DNA from 2 places in the Streptomyces sp. NBC_01707 genome. Region 1 is predicted to be linked to the other one. Evidence: riboswitches for the same ligand, from Rfam matches in the RefSeq annotation. Region 1 holds a riboswitch; the other holds the start of a gene.
What was found. A riboswitch is a leader RNA that binds a small molecule or an ion and turns the genes downstream of it on or off. The one in region 1 is predicted to bind S-adenosylmethionine.
Positions count from the first base shown of each region.

Region 2: it holds a riboswitch for S-adenosylmethionine, as region 1 does, so the genes downstream of both, OG963_RS31865 (aminotransferase class V-fold PLP-dependent enzyme) here and thrC (threonine synthase) in region 1, are expected to answer to the same signal.

Region 1 is NZ_CP109190.1:4,771,045-4,782,216, forward strand. It holds gene groL (chaperonin GroEL) at 1-242, opposite strand, end outside; gene OG963_RS21455 (cold-shock protein) at 594-800, opposite strand; gene OG963_RS21460 (MoaD/ThiS family protein) at 1,255-1,533, opposite strand; gene thrC (threonine synthase) at 1,594-2,895, opposite strand; SAM riboswitch class I at 2,913-3,039, opposite strand; gene OG963_RS21470 (glucosyl-3-phosphoglycerate synthase) at 3,192-4,142, shown strand; gene OG963_RS21475 (trehalose-6-phosphate synthase) at 4,197-5,591, shown strand; gene otsB (trehalose-phosphatase) at 5,611-6,465, opposite strand; gene OG963_RS21485 (DUF3263 domain-containing protein) at 6,620-6,898, opposite strand; gene OG963_RS21490 (ABC transporter substrate-binding protein) at 6,931-8,148, opposite strand; gene OG963_RS21495 (SIS domain-containing protein) at 8,474-9,382, shown strand; gene OG963_RS21500 (ROK family protein) at 9,485-10,417, shown strand; gene nagA (N-acetylglucosamine-6-phosphate deacetylase) at 10,417-11,172, shown strand, end outside.
Region 2 is NZ_CP109190.1:7,110,290-7,121,461, reverse strand. It holds gene OG963_RS31890 (NlpC/P60 family protein) at 1-726, opposite strand, end outside; gene OG963_RS31885 (NYN domain-containing protein) at 1,010-2,371, opposite strand; gene OG963_RS31880 (hypothetical protein) at 2,408-2,650, opposite strand; gene OG963_RS31875 (rhomboid family intramembrane serine protease) at 2,811-3,560, shown strand; gene OG963_RS31870 (Lrp/AsnC family transcriptional regulator) at 3,557-3,838, shown strand; gene OG963_RS31865 (aminotransferase class V-fold PLP-dependent enzyme) at 3,927-5,303, opposite strand; SAM riboswitch class IV at 5,482-5,599, opposite strand; gene trpD (anthranilate phosphoribosyltransferase) at 5,685-6,749, opposite strand; gene OG963_RS31855 (ubiquinol-cytochrome c reductase cytochrome b subunit) at 6,874-8,499, opposite strand; gene OG963_RS31850 (ubiquinol-cytochrome c reductase iron-sulfur subunit) at 8,496-9,551, opposite strand; gene OG963_RS31845 (c-type cytochrome) at 9,548-10,357, opposite strand; gene OG963_RS31840 (heme-copper oxidase subunit III) at 10,420-11,040, opposite strand.

The sequences.
Region 1 (11,172 bases):
TCCGTCTTCTTGGCGACTTCCTTGACCAGCTCGGCGCCGATCTTCTCGTACGGGTCCTCGAGCTCGATCTCCTTGGCGATGGAAACACCATCGTTGGTGATCGTGGGCGCGCCCCACTTCTTCTCGAGGACGACGTTGCGGCCCTTGGGGCCAAGGGTGACCTTGACGGCGTCGGCGAGCTGGTTCATCCCGCGCTCGAGACCGCGCCGTGCCTCCTCGTCGAACGCGATGATCTTGGCCATGTGAAGTGGTCCTCCCGGACAGGGGTGGATTTCTCCGGACCGAGTGGCGCCCGCGACGGACGGCCTGCCTGCCCGGTGGTTCCTTGCCCCACCGCGCCTGCGGGCCTCACCGGCCCGGTCCAAGTTCTGTCACTCTCACCTGGAGAGTGCTAACGCCAATGATTAGCACTCGACCCCCACGAGTGCAAGCGCCCCCGACGGTTGTGGACAAGGCGTGGACCGGACGACGGCACCGGGATGCCGTGGGGATGCCACGTGGGGCGACGGCCGCCATGACGCGTGAAGGGTCCGTCCCCCTGGGGGTACGGACCCTTCATGCGTGAGTGGTGTCGTTGGCCGACCGCGCCGAGCTCAGCCGACGGCGAGCTTGACCATGTCCGCCTGCGGCCCCTTCTGGCCCTGCGAGATCTCGAATTCAACTCGCTGACCCTCTTCGAGGGTGCGGTACCCGTCCATCTGGATCGCGCTGTAGTGGACGAAAACATCCGCACCACCGTCGACCGCGATGAAGCCGTACCCCTTCTCCGCGTTGAACCACTTGACGGTGCCCTGAGCCATGCCTAACTCCCCTATTACTGGCCCTTGCACAGGACCGCACTTCGCGGGCCCGGGTCAGAACTCACCCCCCGACAGGAGAGGGTGCGTGCGCCGGAACGCGTCGACCGCGGCCGAATGTATCTGCCCAACTGCCCTCTGCAACAGGTCAATCGGACGAGAATTCTGGGCAGCACCGAACACCCGAATATGCGGAATTTATGCGATTCCAGGGCAACTCGGGCCGGGCAAAGGCCACTTATGACGCAAGGAGTTCGAGCACGTTGGCTGCATCTTGTCGCGGGCGGGCGCATTCTCATATGCGGTCGGCACGGGCAGCGGAGGGGACTTCCCAACTGTACCGCGCTTAACCATGCAGAATTGCCCCCTCCGCTTACCTCGCAGAGGGGGCAATTCCGGTGACGCTGTGAAGTCGGCCGCGGGGCCTACGGAGAGTCCGTGCCGGGGCGACGGAGGGTCAGCAGCCGCCCGCGACGGCCGGGATGATCGAGATGCCGGCGCCGTCCGGGGTGGCCGCCTCCAGGCCGCCCTCGAAGCGCACGTCGTCGTCGTTGACGTACACGTTCACGAACCGGCGCAGCTTGCCCTGGTCGTCCAGGACGCGCGCGGCGATGCCCGGGTGGTTCCGCTCGAGCGACTCGATCACCTGGGAGAGGGTCGCGCCCTCGGCCGGGACCTCGGCCTGACCGCCCGTGTAGGTGCGCAGGATGGTGGGGATACGGACCTTGACGCTCATGTGGGTGCCTTCCTTGCGTCTCGGGTGGACGTCACGGATGGACGTCCCGGGGTGGTCGGGTCAGCTGCGGGCCAGGCCGGCGGCGCGGAACGCGTCGAGGCTGGGCCGGATGGTCGCCGTCGGACCGGTGGTCGGGGCGACCGCGTCCAGCGTCTTCAGACCGTCACCGGTGTTGAGGACGACGGTGGTGAGCGTCGGGTCCAGCAGACCGGCCTCGATCAGCTTCTTCGTCACGCCGACCGTCACCCCGCCGGCCGTCTCCGCGAAGATGCCCTCGGTGCGTGCCAGCAGTTTGATCGCGTCGACGACCTGCTCGTCGTCGACATCCTCGACTGCGCCCCCGGTCCGGCGGGCGATGTCCAGGACGTAGGGGCCGTCGGCCGGGTTGCCGATCGCCAGCGACTTGGCGATCGTGTTCGGCTTCTGGGGGCGTACGACGTCGTGACCGGCCTTGAAGGCGGTGGAGACCGGGGAGCAGCCCTCGGCCTGCGCGCCGAAGATCTTGTACGGCTTGTCCTCGACGAGACCGAGCTTGATCAGCTCCTGCAGACCCTTGTCAATCTTCGTGAGCTGCGAGCCGGACGCGATCGGGATGACGAGCTGGTCGGGCAGCCGCCAGCCGAGCTGCTCGCAGATCTCGTACGCGAGCGTCTTGGAACCCTCGCCGTAGTAGGGGCGCAGGTTGACGTTGACGAAGCCCCAGCCCTCGCCGAGCGGGTCGCCGATGAGCTCCGAGCAGAAGCGGTTGACGTCGTCGTAGTTGCCCTCGATGCCGACCAGTTCACCGCCGTACACCGCGGCCATGACGACCTTGCCCTGCTCCAGGTCGTGCGGGATGAACACGCAGGACCGCAGGCCGGCCCGGGCGGCGGCCGCGCCCACGGCGCCGGCGAGGTTGCCGGTGGAGGAGCAGGAGAGAGTGGTGAAGCCGAAGGCGCGGGCGGCCTCGACGGCGATCGCGACGACGCGGTCCTTGAAGGAGTGCGTCGGGTTGCCGGAGTCGTCCTTGACGTACAGGCCGCCGGTGACGCCCAGTTCACGGGCGAGGTTGTCGGCCTTGACCAGCTTGGTGAAGCCGGGGTTGATGTTCGGCTTGTCCGCGACATCGGCGGGGACCGGCAGCAGCGGCGCGTAACGCCAGATGTTGTTCGGTCCGGCCTCGATGCGCTTCTTCAGCTCGTCCGGGGAGCCGCTCGGCAGGTCGTACGCCACTTCGAGCGGCCCGAAACAGGTCGCGCAGGCGAAAATGGGACCGAGCTCGAAACGCTCTCCGCACTCGCGGCAGGAAAGTGCCGCGGCGGGACCGAGGTCGACAGCGTCGGCGGAAGAATTGGTGCTCACTGCAACGGTCTGCGTAGCCATGATGGCGAGGCCCTTTCTCCTCATCTTCCTCGCGACGCATTTCGCCACGAGACGGAATTGGCACCTTCCCCACCTGACCTCGCGGTCGGCAGGAGGGTTGCCGGGACTTCAACGGGCCGTTCCCTCAGTCCCTCTGGATGAGCGCTGTGGCACTGGATCATCGATCCAGGCATTTGTCGGCGGAGGACCCCGGCATGCGAGGGTCGTCCGCGTTGTTCAAGACTGTAACCGAAGCATCGGACGGTTGAGATAGCCGTCCGAACCGCGAGATGGATCACATACAGGGAGTATCGACCGTGCTGGAAGAGGTCGAACGCTGGCTGACCAGGCGTTCCTGGTCGGCCGCCGACCGCCCGCTGGACCGGCTCGTCGCCGCCAGGGCCAGGGACCCGCGGCGCGGAAGTGTGAGTGTCGTGCTGCCCGCCCTCAACGAGGAGGCGACGGTCGGCACGATCGTCGAGACGATCCGGGTCGAGTTGATGGAGAAGGTCCAGCTGGTCGACGAGCTGCTGGTGATCGACTCCGGTTCTACGGACGCCACCTCCGAGGTCGCCCGGAAGGCGGGCGCCCGGGTGGTGCACCGTGACGACATACTCCCGCGGATGCCCGCCCTGCCGGGCAAGGGCGAGGTCCTCTGGCGATCACTCCTGGTCACCGACGGTGACATCGTCTGCTTCATAGACGCCGACCTGAAGGACTTCTCCGCGGACTTCGTCTCCGGCATCATCGGCCCGCTGCTCACCGATCCCGAGGTGCAGTTCGTGAAGGCGATGTACGACCGCCCGCTCGGGGACACAGCAGGCCAGGGCGGTCGCGTCACGGAACTGGTGGCCCGCCCGCTGCTCAATCTGCACTGGCCCCAGCTGGCCGGCCTCGTCCAGCCGCTGGGCGGCGAGTACGCGGTGCGGCGCTCGTTGCTGGAGCGGCTGCCGTTCCCGGTCGGTTACGGAGTGGAACTGGGCCTGCTCGTGGATGCGCTGCACACCGTGGGTCTGGACGCGCTGGCACAGGTGGATGTGGGGGTCAGGAAACACCGCCATCAGGACGGGCAGGCACTGGGCCGGATGGCGGCGGCGATCTACCGGACGGCACAACTGCGCCTTTCCCGCGGCCACTTGGTACGGCCGGCCCTCACCCAGTTCGAGCGGGGCGAGACCGGCTTCGTACCGCGTACGCACGCCGTGGACACGGAGGAGCGGCCGCCGATGCAGGAGATCAGGGAGTACGTTTCGCGCCGCGCCGCCTGAGGTGGCCTGACTTCGCACGTTTGGGCGGTTCGCGATCGGGCTAGATTCCGCAACATGGTCTCCGAGCACGTGATCACGTCTGCTGCCCAGGTACTCGTCGCGTCCAACCGCGGCCCGGTCTCGTACGCACTGAGCGAGGACGGCTCGATCAGCGCCAGACGGGGCGGCGGCGGACTCGTCTCCGGGCTGAGCGCCGTCGAGGACAAGCTGTGGGTCTGCGCGGCGCTCGGCGACGGGGACAGGGTGGCGGTCCGGCGCGGGATCGCCGAGCCGGGCGTACGGATGCTCGGCATCGACGCCGATGTGCACGCCGACGCGTACAACGGCATCGCGAACTCGGTGCTCTGGTTCGTCCACCACATGCTGTACCAGACGCCGCTGGAGCCGGTCTTCGACTCGGAGTTCCGCCGGCAGTGGGCGTCGTTCGAGGCGTACAACCTGGCCTTCGCCCAGGCACTCGCCGAGGAGGCGGGCGAGGGCGCGGCGGTGCTGGTGCAGGACTACCACCTGGCCCTGGTCCCCGGCATGCTCCGCGATCTCCGTCCCGACCTGCGGATCGGCCACTTCTCGCACACACCGTGGGCCCCGGTCGACTACTTCCGCCTGCTGCCCGACGACATCGCGGAGCAACTGCTGCGCGGCATGCTCGGCGCGGACCGGGTGGGATTCCTGACCCGGCGGTGGGCGGACGCGTTCACCGCCTGCTGCACGGAGGTCCTGGGCGGCACCGGCCGGACGAGGACCGGCGTGCACGGTCTGGGCGCGGACGCGGACTTCCTGCGCCGCCGCGCGCACGAGGCGGACGTGGACGAGCGGATGGCGATCCTGCGGGAGCAGGTGGGCGGCACCGGCCGGAAGACGATCGTGCGGGTCGACCGTACGGAACTGTCCAAGAACATCGTGCGCGGGCTGCTGGCCTACCGGGAGCTGCTGAACACCCGCCCGCAGTGGCGCGAGCGGGTGGTGCATGTGGCGTTCGCGTATCCCTCGCGTCAGGACCTGGCGGTGTACCGGGAGTACACGGCCGAGGTGCAGCGGCTGGCGGACGACATCAACGAGGCGTACGGAACGCCTGATTGGACCCCGGTCCTGCTGCATGTGAACGACGACTTCGCGCGCTCGCTGGGGGCGTACCGGCTGGCGGACGTGGCGCTCGTCAACCCGATCCGCGACGGCATGAACCTGGTCGCGAAGGAGGTCCCGGTGGTCTCCGACCAGGGCTGCGCGCTGGTTCTGTCGCGAGAGGCGGGGGCGTACGAGGAGCTGGGCGCGGACGCGATCGTGGTGAACCCGTACGACGTGTCGGCGACGGCCGTGGCGCTGCACGAGGCGCTGACGATGCCGGACGGGGAGCGGGCGGAGCGGTCGAAGCGGCTGGCCGCTGCGGCGACCGCGTTGCCGCCGCAGCGGTGGTTCCTGGAACAGCTGGAGGCGTTGCGGCGGGACTGACCGTTCGGCGGCGCTTCGTTCAGAGGCGACGGGCGAGGGCGGCGAGGAAGTCGACCACGGCCGCCGGTCCCGGCAGCAACAGGTCCGCCCGCTCGGCCAGTTCCGGGACTTCCGCGCTTCCGCTGCACACCAGCAGACCCGGGATGCCGTCGGGGCCCTCCGTGCGGAGCTTCTCCACCGCGGCGTACGCGGCGAGGTCGCCCAGGTCGTCCCCGGCGTACAGGACGGACTCGGCGTCCGTCTCCCGTACGTACTTCGCCAGCGCCACGCCCTTGTCCATGCCGGGTGGACGCAGCTCCAGGACGAGGCGTCCCGGCTCGACGATCAGCCCGTGCCGGGCCGCGAGCTCACCCAGCGGGCTGCGCAGCGCGTCGAAGGCGGCCTGCGGGTCGGCGGCGCGGCGCGTGTGGACGGCGAGCGCCTGGCCCTTCTCCTCGATCCATGTGCCGTGCCAGGAGTCGAACCGGTCCAGCACGCCGGGAAGTTCGGCGCGGACCGCCGCCACACCGGGGTGCGGGGCGGGGGCGTGAACGGTGCTGGACACGGCGTCCCAGCGTTCGGCGCCGTAGTGACCGAGGACGACGAGGTGGTCGAGCCCCGGGACGCCCGCAAAACCGCCGTGCCGGACCGCGACGCCGGCCGGGCGGCCGGTGATCACGGCGACGGAGGCGACCTTCGGGGCGAGCGCGGCGATGGCCGGGACGGCTCCGGGGTGGGCGCGGGCCTGCTCCGGGTCCGGGACTATGTCGGCGAGGGTGCCGTCGAAATCGAGGGCGACCACGGCGCGGTCGGGGCGGGCCAGGATGGCGGCGAGACCTTCGCGGCCGGCCGGCGTGGTGGGGGTGGGGAGGAGTTGCTCTGGGTTGCTGCCCATGGGCCGAGCCTATCGGGGGTGCCGGAGTGCGGCTACGGCTGCGCCTGCGGCGGGGCTGTGCCGCTGCCCCGCCGCTGTCCGAAACCCGCGGCTCCGCCCGGACCTCCCGTTCCTCGGACACCCGGGGGCCGGCCCTTCCGGGGCAGCGCCCCGGCTACCGCCTCCCGCGCCGGGCCTCCCGTACGCGCCGCAGCCGGTTGACCGTCACCGGGTCCTCCTCCAGCGCCCGCCGGTCGTCCAGCAACGCGTTCAGCAGCTGGTAGTAGCGCGTCGGCGAGATCCCCAGTCCCTCGCGGATCTCCCGCTCCTTCGCCCCGGGCCCGGGCCACGACCGCCGTTCCACGGCCAGCACCGCACGCTCCCGCTCGGAGAGCCCCGGCCGTGTCGTGTCCGGGGTCTCCGCACCGTGGGAGTCGTTCTCGGAGGCGGTCATATCAGCCAACATAACGCCCGCGCCGCATCCCGCTACTCCGCCTCTTCCGCCGTCGCCGCCCCCCGCGCGATCTCGGCCAGCACACCCGCCGGACTACCGCCCGGCTCCACCGCCTTGCCGATGTTCTGCTTGATCAGCTCACTCGTCCGCGCCCACGACGTCTTGCCGACGGGGTAGAACTCGGAGTTCGGCAGCGCCTCCAGGAACTTCCGCAGCGGCTTGTGCTTGGCGTCCGTCTCCATCACCGCGGACGCGCTGTCGGTGACCGGCAGCAGGTCGTACTCGTCGGCGAAGGCCACCACGTTCTTGTCCTGGAACATGTAGTCGAAGAATTTACCGATGGCTTCGCGGTGGTTGTTCTGCTTGAACCCCATGATCCAGTCGGCGACGCCCATCGACCCCTCGGTCGGGCCGTTGATACCGGGCAGCGGCACCATGCCGACCTGGACGCCCTTCTGCTCGGCCTCCTGCATCAGCGTGGGGTGCCCGTTGAGCATCCCCACCTTGCCGCTCGTGAACGCCTCGAACGCCTGCGCCCGGTCCAGCTTTCCGGGCGCCACCGGGCCGACCAGCCCCTTGTCGACCAGATTCGTCTTCAGCCAGTCGAAGGTCTTGACGTTCTCGGGCGAGTCGATGTCGTACGAGCCGACGTCGTCCGTGTAGCCGCCGCCTCCGCTGAGCAACCACATCATGGTCTCGGCCTGGGACTCCTCCTGACCGAGCGGCAGCGCGAACGGGTAGGTGACGCCACGCTGCTTGAGCACCACGGCGTCGTCACGGATGTCTTCCCAGGTCTTCGGGGCGTCCAGGCCCGCCCGGCTGAAGTACTTCTTGTTGTAGAAGAGCAGCCGGGTGCTGGCGACGAACGGCAGTCCGTACTGGGTCTGGTTGTACTGGCCCGCATCGGCCAGCCGCGGCAGGAAGTTCGCCTGCGTGCGGATGGCGAGCATGTCGTCGGCGCTGTAGAGCTTCCCGGCCTTGGCATAGTCCGCGTAGGCACCGATCTGCGCGATGTCCGGGGCATGCCCCTTCTTCACCATGTCGGCGACCTCGCGGTCGACGTCCTTCCACGAATAGACGTCGACGTCGACCTTGATGCCCTCGTGGGACGCCTCGAAGTTCCTGGCGAGTTCGTCCCAGTACTTCTTGGAGCTGTTCGCCGCACTGTTGCCGTAGTCGGCCGCGACAAGTTTGAGGGTGACGTCCCCCGATGCGCTGTCGGCGCCACAGCCCGTCAACGTCGCCGCCATGCCGAGTGCGGCTATCGCCGCGGTCAGTGCCAAGTAGTGCCGCTGCACAGCCAGTCCATCCTCATCGATTCGGTGACCACCCGACCGTCCGGATGAGCTGCGATTTTTACCCATGTCGCCAAGGGAGGTCTACACCAGAGAAGTATCGCTTCTGCAACGTAACCGGACCTGTGTCCGGTTGGTCCGGGGTGTCATTGCATGGGAACGGGACCCGCTGTTAAGTACATCTCGGCACATGGCACTTCGTGGTCCGTACCTTTCCGTGCCCGCTGTTCTGCACCGCCCCGTCGTCACCGTTCCCCCACGCACCGAGGAGCCGTCCAGGATGTCCCGTACCGCATCAGAGATTGCCACCCAGCCCAGTTGCTGGCGGCGCGCCGCGGAGGCGGGGGCCGAGTTCGACGGACTGCCGCGGCCGGGTGAGCGGGTCGCCGTCACCGGGTGCGGGACCTCCTGGTTCATGGCGATCGCGTACGCGGCGCTGCGCGAGGCGGCCGGGCAGGGAGAGACCGATGCGTTCGCCTCGTCGGAGTTCCCCGCGGGGCGTCCGTACGACCGGGTCGTGGCGATCACCCGCTCCGGCACGACGACCGAGGTCCTCGACCTCCTCGGTGAGCTGCGCGGCAAGGTGACCACCGTCGCGCTGACCGCCGATCCGAAGACGCCCGTGACGGACGCCGCCGACGCCGTGGCCGTACTGGACTGGGCGGACGAGGAGTCCGTCGTCCAGACCCGGTTCGCCACCACCGCGCTGGCCTTCCTGCGGGCCGGCCTGGAGGCGGCAGGTCCGCTTCCGGCGGGGGTGAAGACGGTCGCCGAGGCAGCAGTCGATGCGGAGCTCGCGGTGACGGAACCGCTGGCGGAGGCGGTCGTGGCGGCCGAGCAGTGGACATTCCTGGGGCGCGGCTGGACGTACGGGCTGGCCCAGGAGGCCGGGCTCAAGATGCGCGAGGCGGCGGGTGCCTGGACCGAGTCGTACCCGGCGATGGAGTACCGCCACGGACCGATATCGATCACCGGGCCGAACCGGGTCGCGTGGGTGTTCGGTGCACTGCCCGAGGGGCTCGCGGGCGAGGTCGCGGGGGTCGGCGGCACGCTGGTGGCCCATGCCACGGCCGACCCGATGGCCGATCTGATCCGGGCCCAGCGGCTCGCGGTCGAGATCGCGGAGTCGAAGGGGTACGACCCGGACCACCCGCGCAATCTTTCCCGCAGCGTGATCCTGGCGCCCTGACCCGTCGGCCGCGCCGACCGCCCGCTTCGTTTTGTATGTACGCGCAACAAACAGCGATAGTGGACTAGACCTATCGGGGTCCGGCGGGCGAAACTGTTTTCCGTGAAACACGTCATCGCCCTCGATGTGGGCGGCACCGGAATGAAGGCCGCCCTGGTCGGGGCCGACGGCACCCTGCTGCACGAGGCCCGGCGCGCGACCGGCCGGGAGCGCGGGCCCGACGCCGTCGTGGAGTCGATCCTCGCCTTCGCCGCCGAGCTGCGCGCCCACGGCGAGGAACAGTTCGGCGAGAGTGCCGCCGCGGCCGGTGTCGCCGTACCCGGCATCGTCGACGCGGAGAACGGGATCGCGGTCTACGCCGCGAACCTCGGCTGGCGCGACGTACCGATGCGGGAAAAGCTCGGCAAGCGGCTCGGCGGAGTGCCCGTCGCGCTCGGCCACGACGTCAGGACCGGCGGCCTCGCCGAGGGCCGGATCGGCGCGGGCAAGGGCGCCGACCGCTTCCTCTTCGTACCGCTGGGCACCGGTATCGCCGGGGCCATCGGCATCACCGGCACCATCGAGGCGGGTGCGCACGGGTACGCGGGCGAGATCGGCCACATCGTGGTCCGGCCGGACGGGCCGGACTGCGGCTGCGGACAGCGCGGCTGCCTGGAGACCCTGGCCTCCGCCTCCGCGGTCAGCCGCGCCTGGGCCGCCGCGTCGGGCGACCCGGAGGCCGATGCGGCGGACTGCGCGAAGGCCGTCGAGTCGGGCGACCCCGCGGCCGTACGGGTCTGGCGGGACGCGGTCGACGCGCTCGCGGCCGGGCTGGTCACCGCGCTCACCCTGCTCGACCCGCGCATGCTGATCATCGGTGGCGGGCTCGCCGAGGCAGGGGAAACCTTGTTCGTACCACTCCGTGCGGCCGTCGAGGAACGCGTCACGTTCCAGAAGCTGCCCCACATCGTCCCGGCGGCCCTCGGGGACACCGCCGGATGCCTGGGCGCAGGGCTGCTCGCCTGGGATCTTCTCTCCACGGAGGTATCCGCCTGATGGCCGGACGCGCAGACAGCACGGTTCTCGCAGGGGCCAGGGTGGTTCTTCCCACCGGGACCGTCGAGAACGGGCGGGTGATCGTCGAGGGCGCCCGGATCGCCGGTAGCGCGCACGAAGGCGCCCGGACGGTCGATCTGACCGGCCACTGGGTCGTGCCCGGCTTCGTCGACATGCACAACCACGGCGGCGGCGGCGCGTCCTTCACCTCCGGCACCGTGGACGAGGTCCTCACCGGCGTCCGCACCCACCGCGAGCACGGCACCACCACCCTGGTCGCCTCCACCGTCACCGGCGAGATGGACTTCCTCGCCCAGCGGGCCGGCATCCTCTCCGAGCTCGTCGAGCAGGGCGATCTGGCCGGAATCCACTTCGAGGGCCCGTTCATCTCGCCGTGCCGCAAGGGCGCGCACAGCGAGAAGCTGCTGCGCCACCCGGACCCGGCCGAGGTCCACAAGCTGATGGACGCGGCGCGCGGCGCCGCGAAGATGTTCACGCTCGCCACCGAACTGCCGGGCGGCATCGAGTCGGTGCGGCTGCTCGCCGAGCACGGGGTGATCGCCGCGATCGGGCACACCGACGCGACGTACGAGCAGACCGTCGAGGCGATCGACGCGGGCGCCACCGTCGCCACCCACCTGTTCAACGCGATGCCGCCGCTCGCCCACCGCGAGCCCGGCCCGATCGCCGCGCTCCTGGAGGACGAGCGGATCACCGTCGAGCTGATCAACGACGGCACGCACCTGCACCCGGCC
Region 2 (11,172 bases), 2.3 Mb from region 1:
GTTGAGCTGGGTGGCGGCGGCCTGGAGGGCGGCGGCGCCGAGGGCGGAGGCGGGGACCTCGTTGCCGAGGTCGACCCGGTCACCGGCGGCGCGGCTCGCCCGCAGGTCGTCCTGGCGCATCTTCTCGCGCTCGGCGGCCGTCAGGGTGTTGAGCAGGCTCCGCGCCTCGGCGAGCTTGCCCTGGAACTTCTTCTTGTTCTCACCGAGCGTCTTGCGGACGTCCGCGAGGTCGGCCAGCTTGTCCTGGGCCTCCTTGCGCTGCTGCGCGAGGGAGCGCTGCTTCTCCTGGATCTTCTCCAGGGACTCGGTCTGCTTGGCCGTCAGCTGGTCGAGGGCCGAGGCCTCGTCGAGGAAGCTGTCCGGGTCCGAGGCGAGGAAGAGCTGCACGGACGGGTCGATGCCACCGGAGCGGTACTGCGCGGCGGCGAGCGAACCGAGGCCACCGCGGAGCGTGTTGAGCTCCTGCTGACCGCGGGCCACCTTGTCCTGCAGCGCGCCGATCTGCTTCTCGAGCTTCTCCTGCTGCTCCTTGGCCCCGCTGTACTTCTCGGTGGCCGTCTCCGCCTCGTGGTAGAGCTTGTCGACCTTCGCCTTGACCTCACTCTTGGTCGGCTTGGGGTCGGCGTGGGCGGCCTGGGAGGTCAGGGCAACGGCCGCGGCGGCGGTCGCGGTGAGCACGGTCACGCGGGTGCGGCTCGGCTGCTTGGGACGACGGTGGGACGCCACGAAGGCGAGCTCCTTCTTCCTCGAGCCGCCTACCGGGTTGTGGGGGATCGGATCCCCGGCTCCGTGCACGTCACGGACTCGGCGGTTCCTCCGCTGCCACCCCGGATGGGTGATCAACCGTGCGAAGGTTCGAGGCCCGACCTTAGTGACCATCTTGTGATCAGTTCAAATCCTCACAAGCAAAATCTCGCCCCAACGGTCACTTCTTTACTCACATCACACCGCGTGTAGCGGCAGCTTGACGGTCCGTTCCAAAGAAACCGGCAAGTCACCACAACTGGCGCTAGACGCGCGAAAGCCGCTTCAGGAGCAAGACGGACGCGACGGGCCTGGCCCCCGCCTTCGCGACGCCGTCCGCAACCTCCCGGTCGGTGGAGACCACGACGACGGGCCTGCCCGGCGGTTCGGCGCGGGCCAGTTGACGGATGAGCTCGTCGGCGGTGACACCCGGCTTGCTGAAGAGCACCCGCACCCCGCGTGGCGGTGCGAGCAGTACCGGAGCGGCCAGTTCGGCCCCGTCGAAGACGCAGGTCATCTCGGCGCCCGACTGTGCCGCGAGCACCGCGAGACCGCCCAGCAGCCGCAGCCGCTGCTTCTCCAGCGGCAGTTGCGGATAGCCGGTCTTGGTGACGTTGTAGCCGTCCACGATCAGATGCGCCTGCGGCAGTGCGAGCAGTTGGTCGAGCAGGGCCGGATCGGTGTCCGAAAGCGCCCTGGCGGCAATGTCCTTGGGCGACATCGCACCGGGCTCGACCGCGTCGACGCTGTCCGCGGGACGGATCGAGGAGGGTGGCAGGGCCAATTCGCGGCGCAGACCTCGGGCCGCGTCGAGCACCGTGTCGAGCAGCAGCCGCAGCCGCATGTCCTCGACCGAGCGGCCCTCTCTGGCCGCCCTGCGGCTCGCCTCGACGGACGCCTCCGCCTCTCCGAGCCGGGCCCGCAGCCGCCGGGTCTCGCTCTCGGCCGCGGAGATCCGGGCGGCCGCCTCGGTCCGTACGGTCTCGGTCTCGGCCTTGCCGCGGCGCACCGCGGCCTCACCGCGCTTGACCTCGTTCAGGGCGGAGCGCAGTTTGCGCTGCAGCGCGTCGGCTTCCTTGCGGGCCGCGTCCAGCTCACCGCGGAGCCGTTCGGTCTCGCTCCTGGTCTGGGTCCGGGCCTGGGCGAGTTCCTCGCGCAGCCGTTCCAGTTCGCGCCGGCTCTCCTCGTCGGCCCGTTCGGCATCGGCCCGCTGGACCTCCTCGCCGGCCGCGGCGACCAGCTTCACCCAGCCGACCGGGCGCAGCACATAGGCTGCCGCGGCCACATCGACGGGGTCGGCGGCAGCGGGCGGCGCCCCTGCCTCCACGGCCGCGGTCAGCTCGGGCTGGGACTCCCGGAGCCGTTCTCCGATGCGCTGGCGGAACAGTGTGTCGCTCTCCAGGGCGGCCGCCATCGCGTTCCCTGCGAACTTGGCGCGCCGACTCGGGGTGAAGCGGGCGTACTGCCTCAGCTGGGCCGGGAGTTCGGTGACCGTGAGGCCACCGAACGCGTCAGCGACCAGCGCGACGACCCGCCGCCGTACGCCTTCGGGCAGCGGGCGGTCGAGCGCCTCGACGGCGTCGCCGGCTCCAGCTGCCGGTTCGGCGCCGCTTGCGGGCTGCTCCACGATCCGTCACCCCAAATGTCTGTCCGCACGGCCCCGTCAGGAGTCGGCACCCGGCCTGTCGACTAGTTCGATCTGGTCCACCGCGTTGCACCAACGACACCGGACCGACTCGATGGTCTCACTGACCACCTCGCGCTCCTCGACGGTCGCCTCTCCTGCGAGGTCGAGATGCACGTATTCGACAACCTTGGACGAACGCGTCACGTCGAAGCGCGTGAGATTCCCGCAGAGCGTGCAGCGCCAGCGGGTCCCGTCGGTCGGCTGGGGAACCGTCGTCATCGTTGCGTCCTCTTTCGTCGAGCGTCGTGCTGCCTGCCAAGGATCTCGCGGTGCGCCGTCGAACTGCGGATGTCCTGCTGTAACCCTACGGCCTTGTGCATACCCATCGACACGGCGAGGCGGTCTGCCCCGTTCCATCACCTTGCGTCATGCTCTGTTCATGATCGAACGGCGGGCTGTGACGGGCGGACTGACCGGCAGGCTCCTGCGCGCCGCCACCGCGGGCGGTGCCCCGGTGACGTATGCCCTGATCGGCCTGTGCTGTGCCATTTTCCTGATCAGCCCGCTCTCCGGGTTCAATCCCTCGTACGGCACCGCCGACACCCTGCTCGCCGCCCAGGCCGGGTACTTCGAGCGCTGGGGGGTGATCCCCACCGAGCTGTGGGGCGGCTCGGCACATGCCCTGCTCACCCCGCTGACCGCGCTCTTCGTGCACGGCAGCTGGCTGCATCTGCTCGGCAACATGCTCTTCCTGTACGTCTTCGGGGCGATGGCCGAGGAGCGGATGGGCCGTGCCGAGTTCGCCTTCTTCTACCTCGGCTGCGGCTACCTCGCCCTGCTCGCGTACGCGGCGGCGCACGCCGACTCCGACCAGACCCTCGTCGGCGCCTCGGGGGCGATCTCCGCGGTGCTCGGGGCGTTCCTGTACCTGTTCCCCCGGGCGCGGGTCACCAGCCTCTTCCCGTTCCTGCTCTTCCTGCCGCTGCGCTTTCCCGCCTGGATCGTGCTGATCTTCTGGTTCGCCCTGCAGTGGATGGCGGCGCAGGGCGCGGGCAGCGGACCGGGGGTGGCCTATCTCGCCCATGTGGTCGGCTTCGCCACCGGCTTCCTCTACGCCTGGGGGCGCTACCGCCGTGGGGCTAGAGTGAAGACTCCAGCCACGGCCACCGAGGGAGAAAGCCAGCCGTGATCACCGCGATCGTGCTCATCAAAACCAGCGTGGACCGGATTCCCGAGATCGCCGAGTCCATCGCGGCGCTGGACAGCGTCAGCGAGGTCTTCTCGGTCACCGGTACGTACGACCTGATCGCCATGGTCCGGGTGGCCAAGCACGACGATCTGGCGGATGTCATCCCCGGCCGGATCAGCAAGATCCCCGGTGTCGAGGGCACCGACACGCATGTCGCGTTCCGTACGTACTCGCAGCACGACCTGGAAGCCGCCTTCGCCATCGGTCTCGACGCGTAGGTACGCCGCATCACGGCGTAATACTTCGGCCGGGGACGGGCAGCTGCCCGTCCCCGGCCGAAGTATTACGGCCTCGGCCACCGGCCGGTCAGACCTGGGCGGTGCCCCGGTCCGGGACGCAGCGGCCGTCCTCGGTGCGGTACTTCCACTGGGCACCCTCGCTCACCAGCTCCTTGACCGCGCGGACGAAGCGCTCGATGTGCTCGTCCGGCGTGCCGGCGCCGAAGCTGACCCGGATCGCGTTCAGCGAGCGCTCACCCGGCTCCGCCTCCGGCGCGCCGCACTCACCCGGGTCCTGCGGGTCGCTGCCGAGCAGGGTGCGCACCAGCGGGTGGGCGCAGAACAGTCCGTCGCGTACCCCGATGCCGTACTCGGCGGAGAGCGCCGCGGCGAAGTGCGAGCTGTTCCAGCCCTCCACCACGAAGGAGATGACGCCGACCCGCGGGGCGTCGTCGCCGAACAGCGACAGCACCTTGACCTGGGGGACCTCGGCGAGGCCCTCCCGGACACGGGTGACGAGCTGCTGCTCGCGGGCGACGAGGCGGTCGAAGCCGGCCTCGGTGAGCGCCTTGCAGGCGGAGGCGATGGAGTAGACACCGATGACATTGGGCGAGCCGGCCTCGTGCCGGGCGGCGGTGGAGTGCCACTCCACGTCCACACCTCCGTCGGTGCGCCGGGCGACCTTCCGGGAGGCGCCACCACCGGCGAGGTACGGCTCGGCGTCCTGCAGCCAGTCGGCGCGGCCCGCGAGGACGCCGGAGCCGAACGGCGCGTACAGCTTGTGCCCGGAGAAGGCGACCCAGTCGACGTCGAGCTCGTCGATGTCGACCGGGTGGTGCGGCGCGAGCTGTGCGGCGTCGAGCACGATCCGGGCACCGTGGGCGTGGGCGGCGGCGGCCAGCTCCTTCACCGGCCACAGCTCACCGGTGACGTTCGAGGCGCCGGTGACGCAGACCAGCGCAGGGCCGTAGGGGTCACGGCCGGCGAGCGCCCGCTCCAGCGTCTCGACGGCCTGGGCCGGGGTGCGCGGGGCGTCGAGGTAGGTGACACGGGCGTCGCGCCAGGGCAGCAGCGAGGCATGGTGCTCGGTCTCGAACACGAAGACCTGACAGTCGGCGGGGACCGCCGCGGCCAGCAGGTTCAGCGAGTCCGTCGTCGACCGGGTGAAGATCACCTGGTCCCCGGCGCGGCAGCCGAGAAACTCCGCAACCGTCTTGCGGCTGTTCTCGAACAGGTCCGTGGAGAGCTGCGAGAGGTAGCCGGCGCCGCGGTGGACGCTGCCGTAGTACGGGGCGTACGCGGCGACGTCGTCCCACACCCGCTGCAGGGCCGGGGCACTGGCCGCGTAGTCCAGGGCGGCATAGGCGACTTCTCCGCCGGTAACGAGTGGAACAGTCACGTCCTTGCCCAGAACAGGCAGCGGGGAACAAATGGACCGGTCAGCGGCAGCGGTGACAACAGACATGGCGAACTCCCGTACGAGGCAGGCGAATTCACTGCGCCGGCGGGTACGCGGCAGCGCAGGAGGAAGAAAAAAGGGGTGTGCGGAGAGGGGCCGGACCGGGCCCTATCGCATTCGCTTGCTCACAAGAGGCTCCTTGAGGACCAGGACCCCAGGGATGTGACATTCACAGATGTCGAGGGGTCCGCGCTTGCCGCAGACCTCGCTGCCTACGGCCTGGTCTTCACCCGGGGCACCCCGCCACGGACGGAGGGTTGCCGGACAGCGGGCCGGGGCCGTAGTCGCTGTCACTCATGACCTGCGCAGCATCTTGCCATACGTGCGTCGACGCGCAAGGCGCAGTCCAAGATCTGGACTGCGCCCCGGTCGGCATTTCCCGTTCGGTCAGGCGTTGCTGACCGTCACCCAGCGCTCGAGTGCCGCCCGGGCCGCACCCGAGTCGATGGACTCGGCGGCCTTGGCGATCCCGGCGGCCAGCTGCTCGTTCAACGTGCCCTCACCCGGGTCCAGCGCCACCAGCGCCGCCGCCGAGTTCAGCAGCACCGCTTCGCGTACCGGACCGGTCTCACCGGCCAGCAGCCGGCGGGCCACATCCGCGTTGTACGACGCGTCGGCGCCGCGCAGCGCCTCGACGGGGACCAGCTCGAGGCCGACGTCGCGCGGGTCGAAGGCCTCCTCGCGCACCTCGCCGTCCCGGACCACCCAGATCCGGGAGGTCGCCGTGGTCGTCAGCTCGTCCAGACCGTCGTCGCCGCGGAAGACCAGTGCCGAGTTGCCGCGCGCCGCGAGCACGCCCGCGACGATGGGGGCCATCTTCAGATCGGCGACACCGATGGCCTGGGAGCGCACCTGGGCCGGGTTGGTGAGCGGACCGAGGATGTTGAACGTGGTCTGCGCGCCGAGCTCCTTACGGGCCCGCGCCGCGTACCGCAGGGCGGGGTGGAACTTCACCGCGAAGCAGAAGGTGATACCCGCCTCCTCCGCCACCTCGACGACGCGCTGCGGGGCCAGCTCCAGATTGACGCCGAGCTTCTCCAGGACGTCGGAGGCGCCACTGGCCGAGGAGGAGGCGCGGTTGCCGTGCTTGACGACCTTGGCGCCGGTGCCCGCGACGACGATCGCGGACATCGTGGAGATGTTGACCGTCTTGGCGAGGTCGCCGCCAGTGCCGACGATGTCGACCGTGCGGCCCGGCACCTGGATCGTGGTGGCGTGCTCGTACATGGCGCGGACGAGTCCGGTGACCTCGTCGACGGTCTCGCCCTTGGCCCGCAGGGCGACGGCGAAACCGGCGATCTGCACGTCGGTCGCCTCGCCGCTCATGATGTTGTCCATCGCCCACGCGGTGTCGTCTGCGGTCAGGTCCTGGCCGCGCAGCAGGGCGTTCAGTACGCCGGGCCAGGAACGAGCCGCCACGCTGTCGCCGCCGACCGGGGTCACAACGTTCATGGTCCGCTCCTGGGGGTCCACAGCCGATAAGGGTATGGACCCCACCCTATCGAGCGCCCGGGACGGCAAAGAGCCCCGTCCATCGAATGGACGGGGCTCCCGCTGTGGCGATCAGTTGAGGCGATCAGTGGTGGCCGTGGCCGCTGGTGATCTCCTTGTACTCCTCGGCAGTGGGCTTCTCGATCTGGTTGTGCTCGCCGAAGTAACCCTTGCTGAGCTTGGCCCGCAGCTTCTGCATCGCGGGCACCTTGCGCTCGACACCGTTCTCGTCGACCGTCGGGCCGATCTCGACCGGCTTGTACTGCTCGTGCGCGGTGAGCGTGTGCAGCTGCGCCGGGTTGAGCGGCTCGTGGATCTCGACGAACTCACCGTGCGGCAGGCGCTTGATGATGCCGGACTCGCGTCCGTGCAGCACCTTCTCCCGGTCGCGGCGCTGAAGGCCGAGACAGATCCGCTTGGTGACGAGGAACGCCAGGACCGGTCCCACGAAGATGAAGATCCGGACGAACCACGAGATGGAGTTCAGCGAGAGCTGGAAGTGCGTGGCCCACAGGTCGTTACCACCGCCGATGAAGACGATGATGTACTCCGTGATCCAGGCGACGCCGAAGGCCGTCCGGGTCGGGGCGTTGCGCGGGCGGTCCAGGATGTGGTGCTCGCGCTTGTCCCCGGTGACCCAGGACTCGACGAACGGGTAGACCGCGATCACGGCCAGCACCAGGCCGAAGGCCATCAGCGGGATGAACACACCCAGGACGAGCGTGTGACCCCAGAGGTTGATCTCCCAGCCCGGCATCACTCGGATCAGACCCTCGGCGAAGCCCATGTACCAGTCGGGCTGGGCGCCGGTGGACACCTGGTCCGGACGGTACGGACCGATGGCCCAGATCGGGTTGATCGAGGCGATCGCCGCGATGACCGCGATGACACCGAAGACCAGGAAGAAGAAGCCTCCGGCCTTCGCCATGTAGATCGGCAGCAGCGGCATACCGACGACGTTCTTGTTGGTGCGGCCGGGACCCGCGAACTGCGTGTGCTTGTGGAAGAAGACCAGGATCAGATGGCCGACCACGAGGCCGAGCATGATGCCCGGCAGCAGCAGGATGTGGATCGAGTAGAACCGGGCGACGAAGTCGCCGCCGGGGAACTCTCCGCCGAACAGGAACATCGAGATGTACGTGCCGACGATCGGCGTGGACAGGATCGCGCCCTGGGTGAAGCGGACACCCGTACCCGAGAGCAGGTCGTCCGGGAGCGAGTAGCCCGTGAAGCCGGTGAACATACCCAGCACGAACAGCAGGAAGCCGAACAGCCAGTTGATCTCACGCGGCTTGCGGAACGCACCCGTGAAGAAGACGCGCATCATGTGCACGAACATGGCGGCGAGGAAGATCAGCGCGGCCCAGTGGTGGATCTGGCGGACCAGCAGACCACCGCGGATGTCGAAGCTGATGTCCAGCGTCGAGGCGTAGGCCTCGGACATCCGGATGCCCTGCATCGGCTCGTACGAGCCGTGATACACGACCTCGTTCATGCTCGGGTGGAAGAACAGCGTCAGATACACACCCGTGAGGATGATGATGATGAAGCTGTAGAGGGCGACTTCACCGAGCATGAAGGACCAGTGGTCCGGGAAGATCTTGCGCATGTTGGCCTTGGCCAGGGAGTAGATCCCGAGCCGGCCGTCCGCCCAGTCGGCCACCCGCTCGCCGGCGGGCGCCTTACGCTTCGTGTCGGTCGCAGTACTCATCCGCGCTCCCAGAATGCAGGACCGACGGGCTCTTCGAAGTCACCGAGCGCCTCGAGGTTGCCCTCGCTGTTCACACCGATCCGCAGCTGCGGAAGGGAGTGACCGGCCGGACCGAAGATGACGCGGGCGCCGTCGGAGAGGTCGAAGGTGGACTGGTGGCACGGGCAGAGCACGTGGTGCGTCTGCTGCTCGTACAGGCTGATCGGGCAGCCGACGTGGGTGCAGATCTTCGAGAAGGCCACGATGCCCTCGTGGGCCCACTCGCGCTCGCGCTTGTCCTTGATGTTCTCCGGCTGGATACGGATGATCATCAGCGCAGCCTTGGCGATCTGCGTCTGGAAGTCGTGAGCGTCCTCCGTCAGGCCCTCGGGCATGGCGAAGGTCAGCGAACCGACGGCGACGTCCTCGGGACGCAGCGGCTCCATCGTGTTCATGTTGATGAGCTGCTTGCCCTTGGACCACAGGGTCTGACGGAGCTTCTTCTCCGGCAGCGGGCCGAGGTCGCGCAACAGCATCACGCCGGAGAGCGGCACCAGGGCCAGCGCACCGAACAGGGTGTTGCGGATCAGCTTGCGCCGGCCGAACGCGGACTCCTCGGCACCGGCCGCGAAGTCGGCGAGAACCTTCGCCTTGACCTCGGGCTCCGCCTCGATGGCGTGCCGGTCATCGGCGATCTCTTCGTCGGACATCAAGGTGCGCGCCCAGTGGACCGCGCCCGCGCCGATGGTGAAGAGGGCCACGCCGAGGGTCAGCCCGAGGGAGAAGTTGAGCGCGCTCACATGGCCGAACGGCCAGATGAACACGATCTTGTCCACCGGGAAGATGACGTACGAGGCGATGAAGCCGATGGTCGCCAGCATGGACAGCACGAACAGGAACGCGACCGTGCGCTCGGAGCGCTTCGCGGCCCGTTCGTCGATGTCCTGGATGCGCGGCCGGTGGGCCGGCAGCCCCGGGTCGGCGAACGGGTCGTCCGCGCCCTCTACCGCGCCGTGCGCGGCTTCCTGCTCAGCGGGCAGGTTCTCTTCTGGAATCTTCTCTTGGCTACTCATGACTTCTTGGCCTTAGCGGTGTGGGCCGCGACCCAAACGGCAACTGCGACGAGTGCGCCCAGACCGAAGATCCAGGCGAACAGACCCTCGCTGACCGGACCGAGCCCGCCCAGCTTGAGGCCACCAGGGGTCTCGGACTCGGCGCTGTTCACGGTCTTGACGTACGCGATGATGTCCCGCTTCTGCTGCTCGGGCATCGTCGAGTCGGGGAAGGACGGCATGCTCTGCGGGCCGGTCTGCATGGCCTCGTAGATGTGCTTCGGGTCCACGCCCTCAAGGCTGGGCGCGTACTTGCCCTTCGTCAGGGCACCGCCCTCGCCGGTGAAGTTGTGGCACTGCGCGCAGTTGGTACGGAACAGGTCGCCACCCTTGGCGATGTCCGCACCGTCAGGGCTGACCTGGTCCTCGGTCGGCACGATCGGGCCGGCGCCGAGCGACGCGACATAGGCCGCGAGCTGGTCGATCTCGGCCTGGCTGTAGATGACCTTCTTCTTCGGTACCTGGGCACCCGGCTGCTGGGCCGGCATACGGCCCGTGCCGACCTGGAAGTCGACGGCGGCGGAGCCCACGCCGACCAGGCTCGGCCCGTCGGACGAGCCCTGACCGCCGGCTCCGTGGCAGCTGGCGCAACCGACGGAGTACAGCTTCTTGCCCTCATCGATGGCGAGGGACTGGGCGGTGTCGTCGGCCTGCGCCTTGCTCGCGGGCGCAAACGCGGCGTACAGCCCCCCGGTAGCCGCCAGCGCGAGGAGTAGTACGACGACCGCCGCCAACGGATGGCGTCGTCGTGCGGAGAGCTTTTTCACGGATTACCCCGGTGTCAGGATCTTCTGCGTCGATGCTGGATGTGGTTCGGGTTCGAGCCCGGTTACTTGATCATGTAGATCGTGGCGAAGAGGCCGATCCACACGACATCGACGAAGTGCCAGTAATAGGACACGACGATGGCAGCGGTCGCCTGTTCATGGGTGAACCTCTTGGCCGCGTATGTCCTGCCCAGTACGAGCAGGAAGGCGATGAGACCGCCTGTCACATGCAGACCGTGGAAGCCGGTGGTCAGGTAGAACACCGAGCCGTACGGGTCGGAGGACAGCGAGAGGCCGTCCTTCTTCACCAGCTCGGTGTACTCGAAGACCTGGCCTCCGATGAAGATCGCACCCATCACGAACGTGATCACGAACCAGGCACGGAGCTTCTTCACATCGCCCCGCTCCGCGGCGAAGACGCCGAGCTGGCAGGTGAGGGAGGAGAGCACCAGGATCGTGGTGTTCGTCGCCGAGAACGGGAAGTTCAGGGCGGAAGCCATTTCCTTCCAGTGGTCGGGTCCCATCACCGATCGGAGGGTGAAGTACATCGCGAAGAGGGCCGCGAAGAACATCAGCTCGGAACTCAACCAGATGATGGTTCCGACGCTGGTGAGGTTCGGTCGATTGACCGACGGGTGCGCGTGCCCGGTTTCTACTGTCGTTGCTGTCGCCACGACCGACATTATGTCGGTCGCTTATCCCGCCCTCACTCCGGGGGGTGCCGTTCGGTGTGTCAGCAGGGTGTGTCCTGCCCGAACGGCCCATCGAATCGGTGTCATTACCGGTGCTGACAGGCTGTCGGTCGGAGTACGATC